3 regions of the Micromonospora sp. NPDC005161 genome follow, and region 1 is predicted to be linked to each of the others. Evidence: predicted binding sites of a transcription regulator. Region 1 holds the regulator's gene; each other region holds the start of a gene.
The links. The regulator HrcA, encoded in region 1, represses chaperone genes, less so after heat shock. The targets are predictions, from matches to a motif close to GGTTNGCACNCTCNNNNNGAGNGTGCNAACC.
Positions count from the first base shown of each region.

Region 2: the regulator HrcA is predicted to act here: its motif matches at 1,062-1,092, upstream of groL (chaperonin GroEL).
Region 3: the regulator HrcA is predicted to act here: its motif matches at 2,623-2,653, upstream of groES (co-chaperone GroES).

Region 1 is NZ_JBSFYQ010000025.1:47,735-52,114, forward strand. Features, by position in the region: gene ACWD5O_RS22900 (SDR family NAD(P)-dependent oxidoreductase) at 1-209, shown strand, start outside; gene ACWD5O_RS22905 (16S rRNA (uracil(1498)-N(3))-methyltransferase) at 437-1,171, opposite strand; gene dnaJ (molecular chaperone DnaJ) at 1,195-2,340, opposite strand; gene hrcA (heat-inducible transcriptional repressor HrcA) at 2,414-3,436, opposite strand; gene ACWD5O_RS22920 (DUF4870 domain-containing protein) at 3,635-4,255, shown strand; gene hemW (radical SAM family heme chaperone HemW) at 4,358-4,380, opposite strand, start outside.
Region 2 is NZ_JBSFYQ010000004.1:58,490-62,869, forward strand. Features, by position in the region: gene ACWD5O_RS05510 (hypothetical protein) at 22-1,014, shown strand; gene groL (chaperonin GroEL) at 1,288-2,910, shown strand; gene ACWD5O_RS05520 (hypothetical protein) at 2,967-3,212, opposite strand; gene ACWD5O_RS05525 (GNAT family N-acetyltransferase) at 3,298-4,233, opposite strand; gene ACWD5O_RS05530 (S8 family serine peptidase) at 4,283-4,380, opposite strand, start outside.
Region 3 is NZ_JBSFYQ010000021.1:60,043-64,422, reverse strand. Features, by position in the region: gene ACWD5O_RS20710 (molybdopterin-dependent oxidoreductase) at 1-344, opposite strand, end outside; gene groL (chaperonin GroEL) at 469-2,103, opposite strand; gene groES (co-chaperone GroES) at 2,174-2,488, opposite strand; gene ACWD5O_RS20695 (helix-turn-helix domain-containing protein) at 2,825-3,625, shown strand; gene ACWD5O_RS20690 (DUF397 domain-containing protein) at 3,616-3,804, shown strand; gene ACWD5O_RS20685 (THUMP-like domain-containing protein) at 3,848-4,380, shown strand, end outside.

The DNA.
Region 1 (4,380 bases):
CCGTCGCGCCGGGCTTCGTGGCGACCGACATGACCACCGAGCACCTGCGCGGTGAGCCGGGCGCGGCGATCCGGGCGCAGAGCCCGTTCGACCGGGTGGCCCGGCCGGAGGAGATCGCCGCTGCGGTGCACTGGCTGGCCTCGCCCCAGGCCGAGTGGGCGTCCGGCACCATCGTCGACCTCAACGGCGCCTCCTACCTGCGCAGCTGACCGCCGGTTCCGCGATCGAGCCGGACCCGCCGGTTGTCGAGTCGCCCGACCTGCTCATCGCGCCTTTGCTCTGCTTCAACGGGCGCAACACCCGACGGCCGCAAGTGTTGCGGTGGTTGAAGCAGAGCAAAGGGCGCGGGCAGGGTGGTTGGGGGAGCTGGGACGTCGGGGGCAGGACAGCCGGGGCGGGCGTCGCCCTCGGGGGTGGGAACGGCTCCGAGCCCGGACTACCAGCGGCCGAGCCGGGTGGCGAGCACGCTGAGCGCGGCCACCCCGGCGGTGGACGTCCGTAGCACCGCAGGGCCGAGCCGGACCGGTCGGCCGCCCGCCTCGCGGAAAGCGGTCAGCTCGGCCGGGGCGATGCCGCCCTCGGGGCCGACCACCAGGACGATCTCCCCGGCCGGCGGCAGGTCGGCGACGGTCAGCCGTTCGTCGGCCTCCTCGTGCAGCACGAACCCGGCGGCGGCACCGGCGATCCGGCGGGTCACCGTGGCGGTCGACTCGTCCGGCGCCCCGGCCACCACCGGCAACCAGGGGCGGCGGGCCTGCTTGGCCGCCTCCCGGGCCGTGGCCACCCATTTCTCCCGGGCCCGTACGCCCCGGTCGCCGCGCCACTGGGTGACCGAGCGGACCGCCGCCCAGGGCACGATCTCGTCCACCCCGACCTCGGTCATCGCCTGCACGGCCAGCTCTCCCCGGTCGCCCTTGGCGATGCCCTGCACGATCACCAGCCGGGGTACGGGCGCGTCCACGTATCCCCGAGAGGTGATCGTGAGTTCCAGGCTGCCCCGGCCGACGGCGGTGACCACGGCGGCGGCCGTGCCGCCCCGGCCGTCGGCGAGCAGCAGCTCCTCGCCGACCCGCAGCCGCTGCACGGTGGCGGCGTGATGCCCCTCGGGACCGTCGAGGGTCATCGTGTCGGCGGTGGGCAGCGACTCGACCAGGAACAGTGGGGCGGACACGATGATCAGGCTAGCCGCGCCCGTCAGGCGTGGCCGTTGAACGCGTCGCGCATCCGGGAGAAGAAGCCGCCCTGCTTGGTCAGCTCGGCGACCTCCTCGCCCCGGGTCTTGGCGAAGTCGCGCAGCATCTTCTCCTGGTCCGGGTCGAGCTTGGTCGGCGTCCGGACGTCCAGGTGCACGTAGAGGTCGCCCCGCCCGGTGCCACGCAGGTGCGGCACACCGCGGGCGCGCAGCCGCAGCGTGCTGGCGGGCTGGGTGCCTGCCTTGACGTCGACCGTCTCCTCGCTGTCCAGCGTCTTGATGGTCAGCCGGGTGCCCAGCGCCGCCGCCGTCATCGGGACGGTGACCCGGCAGTGCAGGTCGTCGCCCTTGCGGGAGTACACGTCGTGCGGCCGCTCGTGAATCTCCACGTAGAGGTCACCGGCGGTGCCGCCACCCGGGCCCACCTCGCCCTGCTGGGCCAGCCGGATCCGCATGCCGTCCTCGACGCCGGCGGGGATCTTCACGGTCAGCGAACGGCGGGTGCGCACCCGGCCGTCGCCTGCGCAGGTGGGGCAGGGGTGCGGGATGGTGGTGCCGTAGCCCTGGCAGACGGTGCACGGCCGGGCGGAGACCACCTGGCCGAGGAAGGTGCGCTGCACCGACTGCACCTCGCCCCGGCCGCCGCACGCCTCGCAGGTGGCCAGGTGGGTGCCGGCGGCCGTGCCGGCGCCGGAACAGGTGGTGCAGAGCACCGCGGTGTCGACGGTGATCGGCGCCTCGACCCCGAACGCCGTCTCGTGCAGGTCCAGCTCCAGCCGCAGGATCGCGTCGGCGCCCGGCCGGGTCCGCGGGCGCGGGCCGCGCGCGCCACCCGCCGCGCCGCCGAAGAACGCGTCCATGATGTCCTGGAACCCGACGAACGGGCCGGCGCCGCCCGGACCACCCGGGCCGCCGGCGCCGCCGCCACCCGGGGCGAGCGGATCGCCACCGAGGTCGACGATCTGCCGCTTCCGGTCGTCCGAGAGCACCTCGTACGCGGCGTTGATGTCCTTGAACTTCTCCTGAGCCTCCGGGTCCGGATTGACGTCCGGGTGGAACTGGCGCGCCAGCTTGCGGTAGGCGCGCTTGATCTCGTCATCGGAGGCTTCCCGGCTCACACCGAGAATGCCGTAGTAGTCCCTGGCCACTGCGTTCCGTGTCCTCATGTTCGTCTCGCGTTGCGCCGGTCGGCGGCCGCAGCCGGCCGTCGGCCCTGACTGGTCAGTTCTGGGCCAGCAACTCGCCCACGTAGCGTGCCACGGCGCGCACCGTGGCGATGGTGCCGGGGTAGTCCATCCGGGTGGGCCCCAGCACCCCCAGGCCACCCACGATGGTGGCGCCCGGGCCGTACCCGGTGCTGACCACCGAGGCGGCACGCAGGTTGTCGAACTCGTTCTCGTCGCCGATCAGCACCCGGGTCGTGCTCGGCTCGGTCTCGCCGATGAGCTTGAGCAACACGACCTCCTCCTCCAGCGCCTCGAGGATCGGCCGCAGCGAGCCCTGGAAGTCGAGCAGGCCGCCCCGGGTGAGGTTGGCGGTGCCGGCCAGCGCGATGCGCTCCTCGTGCCGCTCGACCAGCGTCTCCAGCAGCACGGTGGAGAGCGTGGTCATCGCCGGGCGCAGCTCGGACGGCGCCTCTTCGACCAGCGCCTGCACCAGCGGCGGCGTGTCGGACAGTCGGGCGCCGGCGAGCTTCTCGTTGACCAGTCGGCGCAGGTCGGTGACGTCGTCGGGATGCACCGGCCCGGGCAGCTCCACCAGCCGCTGCTCCACCCGCCCGGTGTCGGCGATCATGACGAGCATCAGCCGGGTGGTGGAGATCGGCACCAGCTCCAGATGGCGCACCGAGGAGCGGGCCAGGCTCGGGTACTGCACCACGGCCACCTGCCGGGTCAATTGGGCGAGCAGCCGTACGGTGCGGTGCACGACGTCGTCGAGGTCGACCGCGCCGACCAGGAAGCGCTCGATGGCCCGGCGCTCGGCCGGGCTGAGCGGCTTTACCCGGGACAGCCGGTCCACGAAGAGCCGGTAGCCGCGGTCGGTGGGCACCCGGCCGGCACTGGTGTGCGGCTGCCGGATGTAGCCCTCCTCCTCCAGCACGGCCATGTCGTTGCGGACCGTGGCCGGGGAGACACCGAGCTGGTGCCGCTCGACCAGCGCCTTGCTGCCGACCGGCTCCTGCGTGGAGACGTAGTCCTCGACGATGGCGCGGAGCACGGCGAGCTTGCGGTCGTCCAGACCCATCCTCCGCACCTCCTGTCGCACGTCGGCCGCCGGCACGGCGGGGCCGGCGGGCCGTACTGGCACTCGACTGTAACGAGTGCCAGTCTACGTCGGCGTGCCCCCCAGCGCGATGATCAAGGCCGCCGCTGTCCGTTCAGACAGGCTGGCCCGGCGGTGTCGCTCTGGTGGGCGTTGCCACGGGCCCCTACCGTGACATCCATGACTGAACCACCTCGCCCTCCCGGTGCGGGAGACCCCGGCGATCAGCCGCCGGAGCCGACCTACCCGCCGGCCGCTCCCGGCCCGGCCTCCTCGGCCGAGCCACCCACCGCACCACTGTCCGGGGCACCCGGCCCGGGCGGCTATCCCCCGGCCGGTGGCTATCCGCCGCCCACCGGTGACCAACCGCCGTCGGGCGGCTACCCTCCGCCACCCGGGGGCTATCCCCCTGGCGGCTATCCGACCGGCGGCGCCTACGGCGGCCCCGGCGGCGGCTACGCCAGCAACGAGGACAAGACCTGGGCACTGGTCGCGCACTTCGGCGGCGCCGCCGGCGCGCTGATCAGCTTCGGCCCGCTGGGCTTCGTCGCCCCGCTCATCGCCTATCTGGCCCGCGGTCAGCAGTCGCCGGCCGTCCGGGCGCAAGCCCTGGCCGCGCTGAACTTCCAGATCCTCTGGTCGATCATCGCGTTCGTGCTGCTCTTCGTGAGCTGGTGCCTGCTCTTCCTGCCCAGCATCGCGGTGGTGGTGATCCAGATCCTGTTCGGGATCATCGCCGGGATGAAGGCCAACGAGGGCCAGCTCTACCGCTACCCGATGTCGGCCAGTTTCATCAAGTGACCCGGGTCGGCCGCTCCCCCGGCCGACCCGGTGCACCGCCGTCGGTCGACCGGCGGGCCGACTGCCGACGGCCGTCGGGCCAACCGGCGGCGGCACGCCGGCTCAGGGCAGCAGGTCGCGCACCA
Region 2 (4,380 bases), on a different contig from region 1:
CCTCCCGGCTGGGATCCGAGCGTGCCGCCCGCCTGGGGGCCGCCACCGGGCGCGCCTCCGCAGGGTTGGGTGTTCCCGCCCACCGGCGGCTACCCGGTCGGCGCCGGGCCGTACGGCGGGCAGCCCTGGTACCCGGGACCCCCGGCCTCCGGGTGGTATCCGCCGGGCCTCGATCCGGCGGACCGGCTGGTCACCCCACCGGGGGCCGGGCTGGGCGCCTGGTTCGACCGGTGCGTCGGCGCGGTCCGGCGTGGCTGGCGACTGCTGCTGCCCATCCTGCTGCTCACGCAGGTGCTGCCGGCGGCGGTGCTGTCGGTGCTCTCGCTCGGGCTGGACCCGACCGCGAAGTGGGAGACGACCGCCGTCGAGGAGTCGACCTCCCTGCCGGACACCTTCTTCACCGACCTGGCGACCATGTTCCTGGTGCTCATCGGCGGCAGCCTGCTGATCGGGTTGGTGCAGGCCGTGGGCTGGGCGGCCGGCACCTGGGTGATCACCCGTCAGGCGGTCGGTGAGCCGGTCAGCCTGGGGGAGGCGCTGCGCTACGGCCTGCGCCGCGCGCTCGGGCTCTGGGGCTGGACGCTGCTGATCGGCGTGATCGTCGGCCTGGGCGTCTGCTTCTGCGTCCTCCCCGGCATCTATCTCGCCTTCGCGCTCAGCATGGCCGGGCCGGTCTATCTCTTCGAGCGGGAGAACCCGATCGGCCGGTCGTTCCGGATGTTCCACGACCGGCTGGGGCTGCTGCTGGGTCGGGTGGCGCTGGTGGCGGCGGCGCTGATCGTCGGCACTGTGGTCGCCGGCGTGCTGGAGGGGGTCGGCAGCGCCCCGTTCGGGGCCGACCCACTCGCCACCCCGGGTTCCGCGATCGGCGTGGTGCTGGTGATCGCCGTCGGCGCGGTGCTGGCCCTCCCCGTCCATCTCGCGCAACTGGTGGGGCTGCTGGTGACGTACGCCGAGCAGCGGGCCCATGAGGGGCCGGTGAACGGCGCCGGACTAGCCGCGGAACTCCGTTGACCGAGGCGTTCGTGCTTGCACTCGGCAGGGGAGAGTGCTAAACAAGTCATTGGCACTCGCATACCGTGAGTGCCAATGGTCGGGACGGTGGGGCCAGGGTCGCGCCGGCGCGGAGACGCCGGGGTGACACATGGCCGGTCGTCGCGGGCTATCCGGCCCGGCCGAAGGACGTCGTCGTCGCCAGGTGGCGACGTCCCAAGGTGCGTACACCAGGCGGCCCACCCGGGGCACACATCTCGGGTGGCCCGTGAGTGTCCAGGAGGACAACGCCGTATGGCCAAGATGATCGCGTTCGACGAAGAGGCGCGCCGCGGCCTCGAGCGGGGCATGAACCAGCTCGCCGACGCCGTAAAGGTGACCCTCGGCCCCAAGGGCCGCAACGTCGTGCTCGAGAAGAAGTGGGGTGCCCCCACCATCACCAACGATGGTGTGAGCATCGCCAAGGAGATCGAGCTCGAGGACCCGTACGAGAAGATCGGCGCTGAGCTGGTCAAGGAGGTCGCCAAGAAGACCGACGACGTTGCCGGTGACGGCACGACGACGGCGACCGTCCTGGCCCAGGCCCTGGTTCGCGAGGGCCTGCGCAACGTGGCCGCCGGCGCCAACCCGATGGCCCTGAAGCGGGGCATCGAGGCTGCGGTCGCGAGCGTCTCGGAGGAGCTGTCCAAGCTCGCCAAGGACGTCGAGACCAAGGAGCAGATCGCTTCCACCGCCTCCATCTCCGCTGGCGACAGCACCGTCGGCGAGATCATCGCCGAGGCGATGGACAAGGTCGGCAAGGAAGGCGTCATCACCGTCGAGGAGAGCAACACCTTCGGGCTGGAGCTGGAGCTCACCGAGGGTATGCGCTTCGACAAGGGCTACATCTCGGCCTACTTCATGACCGACCCGGAGCGCATGGAGGCCGTCTTCGACGACCCCTACCTCCTGATCGTCAACAGCAAGATCTCGTCGGTCAAGGACCTGCTCCCGATCCTCGAGAAGGTCATGCAGTCGGGCAAGCCGCTGCTGATCATCTCCGAGGACATCGAGGGCGAGGCCCTGGCCACCCTGGTCGTCAACAAGGTCCGGGGCACCTTCAAGTCCGTCGCCGTCAAGGCTCCGGGCTTCGGTGACCGCCGCAAGGCCATGCTCGCCGACATCGCCATCCTCACCGGTGGCCAGGTCATCAGCGAGGAGGTCGGCCTCAAGCTGGACGCCGTCGGCCTCGACATGCTGGGCCGCGCCCGCAAGGTCGTGGTGACCAAGGACGAGACCACCATCGTCGACGGTGCCGGCGACGCCGACCAGATCCAGGGTCGGGTCAACCAGATCCGGGCCGAGATCGACAAGAGCGACTCCGACTACGACCGTGAGAAGCTGCAGGAGCGGCTGGCCAAGCTGGCCGGTGGCGTTGCGGTGATCAAGGTCGGCGCGGCCACCGAGGTCGAGCTCAAGGAGCGCAAGCACCGCATCGAGGACGCCGTTCGCAACGCGAAGGCCGCCGTCGAGGAGGGCATCGTCCCGGGTGGTGGCGTCGCGCTGGTGCAGGCCGGCAAGACCGCCTTCGACAAGCTGGACCTGGTCGGCGACGAGGCGACCGGTGCCAACATCGTCAAGGTCGCGCTGGACGCCCCGCTGCGGCAGATCGCCGTCAACGCCGGCCTCGAGGGCGGCGTTGTGGTGGAGAAGGTCCGTAACATCGAAGCGGGTCACGGCCTCAACGCCGCCAACGGCGAGTACGTGGACCTGCTGGCCGCGGGCATCATCGACCCGGCCAAGGTGACCCGGTCGGCGCTGCAGAACGCCGCTTCCATCGCGGCGCTCTTCCTCACCACCGAGGCCGTCGTCGCGGACAAGCCGGAGAAGACCCCGGCTGCCCCGGCTGGCCCGGGTGGCGGGGACATGGACTTCTGAGTCCAGATCCGACACCGAACGGGGCGGGCCGCTGACGCGGTCCGCCCCGTTCGTCGTCAGGTGGGTAGCGGGCGCTGGTTGCGCCGCTTCTGCGCCCGGTCGTACGGCGGGGGCAGTTGGATCGGCGCGTCCACCATCTCCTGCGACTCCTCGGCCACCGGCTCGCCGTTGGTGGTCATCTCGGCCAACTGCTCGGCGTCGCCGTAGTCGAGCCGGTCGAGCGGCAGTTGGCCGGGGAGTTCGCCGACCGGTTTCCAGGTGACCTGCGGGCCGTCCTCGGTCTGGTCGTCATCCGTGGTCATGGCTGCCTCCTCTACCGAAACGGTAGGGGGCGTCGATGCCCGACGCGGGCGAATGGCACTATCTGAGTCTATATCCCATTCGCCCTTATTTGGCGTTCAGCGTCCGCCGGTACAGGAAGAAGACCCGCTCGATCCGGGCGCCGGCGCTGCCGGAGTAGAACGGCACCGGCCCCACCCAGCCGATCTGCGCCTGGTCCAGCCCCGCTTCCCGCTGATCGCGCAGGCAGCGACGCAGCAGCACCCCGCCGATGCCCGAACCCTCGGCGGCCGGCGCGGTACCCATCGGCCCGAACCAGCTCGGCCGAGACGAGCCGTAGGCGGCGAAGCCGAGCAGCTCGCCCGCCCGCTCCGCCACGTGGCATCCGGCGCCGTCGCGACCCACCGACCCGGCCAACTCGCCGTCCCACGCGCCGCCGAAGGTGGACCGGGCGAACGCCGCCAGCGCCGGAAGGTCCTCCGGCTCTGCCCGGCGTACCGTGATCCCCTGCCCGGCCAGCCGCCGCTCGGCCGCCTCGGTGGACCGCAACGCCGGCGACCCGTCGTACGACAGGTCGGCGGTCATGTTCCAGGCGGTCCGGTCCTGCTGGTAGCCGAGCGCCAGGGCGGTGCAGACCGCCGGCGTGTAACGCACGTCGATGCCCGGCCAGGCGTAGTACGGCGGGTTCCCGGCCAGCAGCACCTCGGTCACCCCGTGCTCGGCGAGCACCCGTTCGGCCCGCCCGAGCAGCGCCCGGCCGACGCCCCGACGACGCTGGTCCGGGAGCACCGCGACCAGGTCCACGTGCCCGAGAGCCGGGTCGGCCGACGACACCGAACAGAGCAGTACTCCGACCAGGTCCGCACCCCGGTACGCGCCCAGCCCCACCACCAGCCGGTCGGCGGCGGCCCGCGGCCAGAGCGCGTCCACGATGGCGGCCGCCTCGACGGCGTCCTCGGGCAGATCGAGCGCCTGCTCGCAGAGCCGCACCGCGGCGCGGGCCAGGTCAGGGGTCAGCTCGGTGACGGTGATCTCGGCGTCCATGGTCGCCGACCCTAGATCACCGGGTGTTGGTTCGTGCTCCCGCCCGTCCTCAACGCTGGGCGGCTTGGACGGCGGCGTACGCGTCGACCTGCCCGGCCCCCGTGACGTTCGCCGGTCCGCCGCAGGCGTCGGCCGGGTTGCGGGAGC
Region 3 (4,380 bases), on a different contig from region 1:
CCGGAACGGGTCAGGGCGGCGGCCGCACCGACGGCGGCGAACGCCGCGATCCCGGCCAGGCCGAGGGCCAACCGGCGCACCGCCAGCACCCCGAGCAGCGCGGCGAACGCGCCCAGCAGCAGCGCGGTGCCGACCAGCAGGGCGATCTTGTCGGCGGTGCCGAAGATGTCGATGGCGAGCTGTTTCAGCGACTCCGGGACGGCGTCGACGACCACCCCGCCGACCGCGACCAGCGGCGCCGACCGGGGCCCGGTCAGCACCGCCACCGGTTCCGCGATCCCGATCGCGATGGCGGCGGCGGTGACTCCGGCCAGCGCGGCGTACCGGCGCGACGTGGTGCTCATCGGCCCAGTGTGCGCGATCAACTCGGCGGGTCGCCAACCATGTCAGGGTGCGGTAATGATTTGGAGACGGACCGGGGCACACCGCCGTACGACGGTGTGCCCCGGAACGGGTGTCGCTACCGGATCAGAAACCCGGGCCGTGCTGGTGGCCGTGGCCGTGCCCGCCGGCGGCGGCCGGCTCGGCCCGCTCCGGCTTCTCGACCACGAGGCTCTCCGTGGTGAGCAGCAGACCGGCGATCGAGGCGGCGTTGGTGACCGCGTTGCGGGTGACCTTCACCGGGTCGATGATGCCGGCCTTGACCAGGTCGACGTACTCGCCCTTGGCCGCGTCGAGGCCGTTGCCCCACTTCATGTCGGCGACCTTCTGGGTCACGACGTAGCCGTCGTGACCGGCGTTCTGCGCGATCCAGCGCAGCGGCTCGACCAGCGACTTGCGCACGATCGAGACGCCGACCTTCTCGTCACCGGTGAAGCCCAGGTCGTCGTCGAGCACCGGGAGGATCTGCACCAGGGCGGCGCCGCCGCCGGGCACGGTGCCCTCCTCGACCGCGGCCTTGGTCGCCGCGATGGCGTCCTCGATGCGGTGCTTGCGCTCCTTCATCTCGACCTCGGTCGCCGCGCCCACCTTGATCACGGCGATGCCGCCGGAGAGCTTCGCCAGCCGCTCGGCCAGCTTCTCCCGGTCCCAGTCGGAGTCGGAGGCCTCGATCTCCTTGCGGATCTGGGCCACCCGGTCGGCGACGTCGGCCTTCTGGCCGCCGCCGTCGACGATCGTGGTGTTCTCCTTGTCGACCACGACGCGCCGGGCGGTGCCGAGCACCTCCAGGCCGACCTGGTCGAGCTTGTAGCCCAGCTCCGGGGCGACCAGCTCGGCGCCGGTGGAGATCGCGATGTCCTGGAGCATCGCCTTGCGCCGGTCGCCGAAGCCCGGGGCCTTCACGGCGCAGACCTTGAGGGTCTTGCGCAGCGAGTTGACCACCAGGGTGGAGAGCGCCTGGCCGTCCACGTCCTCGGCGATGATCAGCAGGGGCTTGCTGTTCTGCAGGACCTTCTCCAGCAGCGGCAGCAGCTCCTCGATCGCCGAGATCTTCTGGGTGGTGACCAGGATGTACGCGTCCTCAAGGACGGACTCCTGACCCTCCAGGTCGGTGACGAAGTTCGGCGAGATGAAGCCCTTGTCGAACTGGAGACCCTCGGTCACGTCCAGTTCGGTGGTGAGCATCGAGCCCTCCTCGACGGTGATGACACCGTCGCGGCCGACCCGCTCCATCGCCTCGGCGATCAGCTCGCCGATGGTGGAGTCCTGCGCGGAGATCGTCGCCACGTTCGCGATCGACTCCTTGCCGGTGACCTCCGCGGCCCGACCGAGCAGCGCCTCAGAGATCTTGGTGGCCGCCGCGTCGATGCCCCGCTTGAGCCCGGCCGGGTTGGTCCCGGCGGTCACGTTGCGCAGGCCCTCGCGAACCATGGCCTGGGCCAGCACGGTCGCGGTGGTGGTCCCGTCGCCGGCGACGTCGTTGGTCTTGGTCGCCACCTCCTTGACCAGCTGCGCGCCGAGGTTCTCGTAGGGGTTGGTGAGCTCGATCTCCTTGGCGATGGTCACACCATCGTTGGTGATCGTCGGCGCACCGAATTTCTTGTCCAGGACGACGTTGCGCCCGCGCGGGCCGAGGGTGACCTTGACCGCGTCCGCGAGGGCGTTGACACCGTGCTCCAGCAGGTGCCGGGCGTCGTCCGAGAAGCTCAGGATCTTCGCCATGAATGTCCCTTCGAAGCGCCACTGCCCCGGCCCGGCGAGCCGGACCGGGGCAATGGCACTGATCGGTTGCTTACTTCTCGATGACCGCGAGGACGTCGCGGGCGGAGAGCACCAGGTACTCCTCGCCGGCGTACTTGACCTCGGTGCCGCCGTACTTCGAGTAGAGAACGGTGTCGCCGACCTTGACGTCGAGCGGCACACGGTTGCCGTTGTCGTCGATCCGGCCCGGGCCGACAGCGAGGACAGTGCCCTCCTGCGGCTTCTCCTTGGCGGTGTCGGGGATCACGATGCCCGACGCCGTGGTGGTCTCAGCCTCGTTCGCCTGGACCACGATCCGGTCCTCGAGCGGCTTGATCGCAACCTTGGTCGCGGTAGTCACGGGCATACCCTCCTGGGGTATTGGTTTCGTTGCTGGCCGGCGGGGCCGACCAGCGTCAATCTGCCACATGCCACCGGGCGGGGCCGTCGTCGCGGGTGCCGGTCCGCCTGGCGTTTCGCACCCGGGTCGTGAAACCCGGAAGCTGGCACCCTCAGGGTGAGAGTGCTAATCGCAGGTTATTCCGTGGCTAGCACTCCGTCAAGGAGAGTGCCAACGCACCGTTCGCCGTGTCGCCACAGATCCGCCAGTCGTTACCGCAACACGCCGGGAACACCTCGCCACAGAGTGGCCATCTCCCTACCGTCGGTTGCCTCCACCAGAAGCCGCGGAAAGGGGAGCCGAGTGTCCCGGATACCGACACTGACGTTCCTGCACGAACAGCTACGCCGCGCACGCCAGGCGCGCGGGCTCAGCCAGGAGGAGCTGGGCAAACTGATCAACTATTCATCGTCGTACGTGAGTGCGGTCGAGACCGGGCAGAGCCCGGTCAAGCCGGACTACGTCGGCCGCATCGACTCGACCCTGGACACCGGCGGTCTCTTCGTCGGCATGCTGGAGCTGATCCGCTTCCACGCCGCGCCGGACTGGTTCCGCCCGTGGGACGAGAATGAGCGGGAGGCGGCGGCGCTGCGCTGGTACGACCCGACGGTGATCCCCGGCCTGCTCCAGACCGAGGGGTACGCGCGGGCGATGCTCGGCGTGGGCGGCGAGCTGACCGCCGACGAGGTGGAGACGCGGGTGGTCGCCCGGCTCGCCCGGCAGTCCCTGCTGGCCGCCGAGCCGCGTCCGCACCTCGTCGCGGTGCTGGAGGAGCACACGCTGCGCCGGCAACTCGGCGACCGGGAGACCATGCGCGAGCAGCTACAGCATTTGCTGGCTGTGGGCACCGAGCCGAACGTGCAGGTCCGGGTCGTGCCGGCCGACGCTCCCTGGCATGTCGGGCTCAACGGCCCGTTCATCCTGGCCCGGCTCCAGAACGGGGCCGAGCTGGCCCACCTGGACAACCAGCTCCGGGGGCAGACCGTGGACAGCCCGAACGACGTTGCCGCCCTGGAGCGGCGCTGGGAGACTGTGACCGGCGAGGCGCTGCCATGCCGGCAGTCCGCCCGGCTGATCGAGGAAGTGGTGCAGACATGGACCTGACCCACGCCACCTGGCGCAAGTCCTCCCGCAGCAACAGCAACGGCGGCGCCTGTGTCGAGGTCGCCGACAACCTGCCCGGCGTGGTCGCCGTGCGCGACAGCAAGGACCCGGCCGGGCCGGCGCTCACCTTCCCCCCGGCGAGCTGGCGGGCCTTCGTCGCCGCCACGCCCACCGACTGACACCACTGTCCGGCCAGTCCGGTCGGCCCGGGACAATGCTCGGGTGGATCTCGACCAGTTGGCGGCGCTGCGTACCCCCGAGGGGTCGGCCGCGCTCGCGGCGGCGGCCGGGCTGGCCGGCGGTGACCCGCTGGTCGCGGCGTCGGCCCTGCGCGCGACCGGTGTGCCGCCGGCACTGGCCTCGGCGGCACTGACCCAGGCCGAGCTGCGCCATCGGGCGGTCGGCAAGTTCGGCCCGGCCGCCGCCGGGATGTTCCTCACCCGCGCCGGGCTGGAGCAGGCCACCCGCCGGGTGGTCGCCGACCGCCGGGCCGCCCGGCTGCGCGCGGCCGGCGTGCGTACCCTGGCCGACCTCGGCTGCGGGCTCGGTGCCGACGCGCTCGCCGCGGCCCGCGCCGGCATCCGGGTGTACGGGGTGGAGGCCGATCCGGTGACCGCCGCGATGGCCGCCGCCAACGCCGCGGCGCACGGGCTGGCCGAGCTGTTCACGGTCGAGTGCGGCGACGCCACCACGTTCGACGTCTCCCGGGTCGACGGGGTCTTCTGCGACCCGGCCCGTCGCCGGGCCGGCACCGG